DNA from 2 places in the Streptomyces sp. NBC_01445 genome. Region 1 is predicted to be linked to the other one. Evidence: riboswitches for the same ligand, from Rfam matches in the RefSeq annotation. Region 1 holds a riboswitch; the other holds the start of a gene.
The links. A riboswitch is a leader RNA that binds a small molecule or an ion and turns the genes downstream of it on or off. The one in region 1 is predicted to bind glycine.
Positions count from the first base shown of each region.

Region 2: another riboswitch for glycine. It lies ahead of gcvP (aminomethyl-transferring glycine dehydrogenase); the one in region 1 lies ahead of gcvT (glycine cleavage system aminomethyltransferase GcvT).

Region 1 is NZ_CP109485.1:3,889,880-3,892,071, forward strand. It holds gene OG574_RS17565 (enhanced serine sensitivity protein SseB) at 1-105, opposite strand, end outside; gene OG574_RS17570 (AAA family ATPase) at 212-889, opposite strand; glycine riboswitch at 1,027-1,130, shown strand; glycine riboswitch at 1,131-1,244, shown strand; gene gcvT (glycine cleavage system aminomethyltransferase GcvT) at 1,292-2,192, shown strand, end outside.
Region 2 is NZ_CP109485.1:8,226,801-8,228,992, forward strand. It holds gene OG574_RS37435 (DNA polymerase IV) at 1-395, shown strand, start outside; gene OG574_RS37440 (PRC-barrel domain-containing protein) at 381-764, opposite strand; glycine riboswitch at 879-974, shown strand; gene gcvP (aminomethyl-transferring glycine dehydrogenase) at 1,158-2,192, shown strand, end outside.

The DNA of each region.
Region 1 (2,192 bases):
GCCGCCCGCCGAGTCGACCCCGAGGGAGGCGGCGAGCACCTCCTCAAGCTCGTTGGCCGGCCACCCGCCGTACGGATGTGCGTGAGCCTGCGCCGGAATGTCCATGTGCCTACCACCCGCTCTGGAACCGCTCTGTCTGCGGCCGAACCCTAGCGCGTGCGGGCGACAGAACACCCTCCGCGTCCGCATGTGCACAGAGGGTCGCAGCCGGTCAACTCCCCTCGAACCTGATCCCGTTCAGCACATCCGTCGCGTCCCGGTCGAGCAGCACCGCGGACGCGCAGCCCCACGGCAGGTCACCGCGCTCGGCGGACTCCACCAGGCCCGCGACCGCGCGGCGGTGCCGGGCGAACGCGTAGCGCGAGACCCCGCGGCCGCGGTCCCGCTGGCCCGCGAGCGCCGTGCCCGCGTCGACGTCGAGCAGCATCAGATGCAGGTCCGCGCCGCGCCGCCCGGCCTCCTTGGCCAGCCAGCGCCGCACCCAGCGTTGCGTACCGCAGTCGTGCAGGACGACGCTGCCTCCCGAGCGCAGGGCGCGCCGCAGCCCGGCGAAGTGCGCGAGCCGCACGAGCGGGCGGTACACGGCGTACGGGAGCAGCCGCGGCAACCGGGCCGCCCAGCGGTCACGCGTGTCCTGCGAGTCGATGCGCACGGCTCCCCCGGCACCGACCACGCGGCGCATCAGCGTGGACTTGCCACTGCCCGGGAGCCCCGAGACCACGATCAGGTCACCCCGCGCGAAGCCGAGGCGCCTCGGTGTGCGGCCGCCTCTGCCGCGCAGATCCCTGACGACCGGACCGCGCCCTGTCACCGCCCCGGGGCGGGGCACAGCGCGCTGCCCGACCCCTGCCGCCGCGTACGCACCCGCCGCTGCCTTGTGCACCGTGATCGTCCTCCCCGTTCCGGTCACGCCACCCTTGCCCGCCAAGTGTAAAGAGACGGTAATGCCCTACAAGTGGTTTCCCCGTACGGTCGGCATGCAATGATGTGCGCGCCAAGAGCACGACCAACTGCATACCGGCCGCTTGAATCCGCGCGGGAGAGCTCCCCGGACGCCTACGCGTCCCCGGGGGCGCCGAAGGAGCAAGTTCCTCCCTTGAATCTCTCAGGCCCCGTACCGCGCGGGCGAGGCATATCTGAAAAGCGGGCGGCCCTCGGCCGCTCCACCCAAGGTGCAAGCCGCGACCACCTCTGTACGTGTGGCGCCGGCGAACCTCTCAGGTTCCGATGACAGATGGGGAGGAAGACCATCGCCCTCGTCTGTCATGCCTGGGATCCTGGAGCACCACTCATGAACAACGTCCCCCGTAAGACCGCCCTCGACGCCCTGCACCGCTCGCTGGGCGCGACGATGACCGACTTCGCGGGCTGGGACATGCCGCTGCGGTACGGCAGCGAGCGCGACGAGCACATCGCGGTCCGCACCAAGGCGGGCCTCTTCGACCTCTCGCACATGGGCGAGATCACCGTCACCGGGCCGCAGGCCGTCGATCTCCTCGACTACGCCCTCGTCGGCAACATGTCCACGATCGGCCCCGGCCGCGCCCGCTACACCATGATCTGCCAGGAGGACGGCGGGATCGTCGACGACCTGATCGTCTACCGCCTGGGCGAGCAGGAGGCCGGTCTTCCTCACTACATGGTCGTCGCCAACGCCGGCAACGCGCAGATCGTCCTCGACGCGATCACCGAGCGCGCCGCCGGCTTCGACGCCGAGGTCCGCGACGACCGCGACGCCTACGCGCTGATCGCCGTCCAGGGCCCCGAGTCCCCCGGCATCCTGAAGTCCCTCACGGACGCCGACCTGGACGGCCTCAAGTACTACGCGGGCCTGCCCGGCACCGTCGCCGGTGTGCCGGCCCTCATCGCCCGCACCGGCTACACCGGCGAGGACGGCTTCGAGCTGTTCGTCGCCCCGGAGCACGCCGAGAAGCTGTGGCAGGCGCTGACCGACGCGGGCGCGCCGGTCGGGCTCGTCCCCGCCGGCCTCTCCTGCCGCGACACGCTGCGCCTGGAGGCCGGCATGCCGCTGTACGGGCACGAGCTGACGACGGCGCTGACCCCCTTCGACGCCGGTCTCGGCCGCGTCGTGAAGTTCGAGAAGACGGGCAACGAGGGCCGCTTCGTGGGCCGCGAGGCGCTCGAGGCCGCCGCCGAGCGCGCCGAGACCGCGCCGCCGCGCAGGCTCGTCG
Region 2 (2,192 bases), 4.3 Mb from region 1:
CCGACTACACGCAGGAGGATCTGTTCGCGCAGGCGCGGGCGCAGGCCGAGGCCGAGGCGCACGCGGCCGGGGGTGAGGGGGAGACGGAAGGGGTGGATGGTGCGGGGGATGAGGGCCGGGTGGCTGCCGAAGAGGTCGTCGAGGCCGCGGACCGGCGCTGGGTGGCCGGGCACGACGTGCGACACGAGGAGTTCGGGCACGGGTGGGTGCAGGGGAGCGGGCTCGGGCGGGTGACGGTGCGCTTCGAGACGCCGTACTCGGAGCCTGGGCGGGTGCGTACGTTCCGGACCGACGACCCCGCGCTCGTCCCCGCGGAGCCGCTGCCGCTGGTGGCGGAGGGCGACGTGAGGCGGGTTGAGGCAAGGGAGCAGGGTGCCGGGTCAGGTGTCGTCTGAGGTGCCGGCGATCTTGCCGAAGTTGCGGTCCTGAGGGGGCTCGGGGTCGTCCGGGCCCGTGATGTCGAGCCCGTAGTGGTGGTAGAGCTGGAGCTCCTGTTCGGGGGAGAGGTGACGGCCGACCCCGAAGTCGGGGGCGTCCTTGATCAAGGAGCGTTCGAAGGGGATGCGCAGGGTGCCCTCCACCAGCTCGCTCGGCTCCAGGGGGACGAAGGCGTCCCGGCTGAACAGGCCTGTGCGTATGGCCGCCCACTCCGGGACCCCGGTCGCGTCGTCGAGGTAGACCTCGTCGACAGTCCCGATTTTGGCTCCGTTGCGGTCGAACGCCTTGCGGCCGATCAGGTTTCGCGGATCGACATCGGTCTGCACGGGGCCCTCCAGCTGATCGCAACTCATCCGTAAGCACTACCAAAGTGCACATTGGTGACGGCGGCCACTCGAAGCCGGGGGCATTGTTGCCGCTGGTAGGCTGGCCATGGCTGCTGACCCCGTGCGGGAGAGTCCTCCGGATGACACCGGAGGCGCCGAAGGAGCAACTCCTCCCCGGAATCTCTCAGGCCCCTGTACCGCACGGACGAGGTCACTCTGGAAAGCAGGGCGGGCGTTCAGGCCTCCGCTCTCACCGACGGTGAAAGTCGGCATGCCCTTCGTGATGTGGGCACGCCGGTGAAGCTCTCAGGTTGAGATGACAGAGGGGGAGGCCGTCCGGGCACCCGCGCCGTGGTGCCCCTCGCAGGTCGTAGTGACCAGGAGGCCTCCGCAATGACCGCCAACCGTATTCCGCTTTCCCAGCTGGAGCAGGGAATCCCCTTCGAGCAGCGCCATATCGGTCCGGATGAAGCCGCGCAGGCCAAGATGCTCGCGCAGGTCGGGTACGGCTCGCTCGACGAGCTGACGGCGGCCGCGGTCCCGGACGTGATCAAGAGCGCTGAGGCGCTCGATCTTCCCGGGGCCCGCACCGAGGCCGAGGTGCTTGCCGAACTCCGCTCCCTCGCGGACCGCAACCAGGTCCTCGACTCGATGGTCGGACTCGGCTACTACGGCACGTTCACGCCGCCCGTCATCCTGCGCAACGTCATGGAGAACCCGGCCTGGTACACGGCGTACACGCCCTACCAGCCGGAGATCTCGCAGGGCCGGCTCGAGGCACTGCTCAACTTCCAGACGATGGTCGCCGAGCTGACCGGCCTGCCGACCTCGGGCGCCTCGCTGCTCGACGAGGGCACGGCCGCGGCCGAGGCCATGGCGCTGTCGCGGCGCATCGGCAAGGTCAAGAACGGCGCCTTCGTGGTCGACGCGGACGCGCTGCCGCAGACCATCGCCGTGATCCAGACGCGCGCGGAGCCGACCGGTGTCGAGGTCGTCGTCGCCGACCTCTCCGAGGGCATCCCGGCCGAGGTCGCCGAGCGCGGCGTCGTCGGCGTCCTGATCCAGTACCCCGGCGCCTCCGGAGCTGTCCGCGACATCAAGCCGGTCATAGAGCAGGCTCACGAGCTGGGTGCCGTCGTCACGGTCGCTGCCGATCTGCTCGCCCTCACGCTGCTGACCTCGCCCGGCGAGCTCGGCGCCGACATCGCCGTCGGTACCACGCAGCGCTTCGGCGTCCCGATGGGCTTCGGCGGGCCGCACGCCGGCTACATGGCGGTCCGCGAGAAGTTCGCGCGCAGCCTGCCCGGCCGCCTCGTGGGCGTCTCCGTCGACGCCGACGGCAACAAGGCGTACCGCCTCGCGCTGCAGACCCGTGAGCAGCACATCCGGCGCGAGAAGGCCACCAGCAACATCTGTACCGCTCAGGTG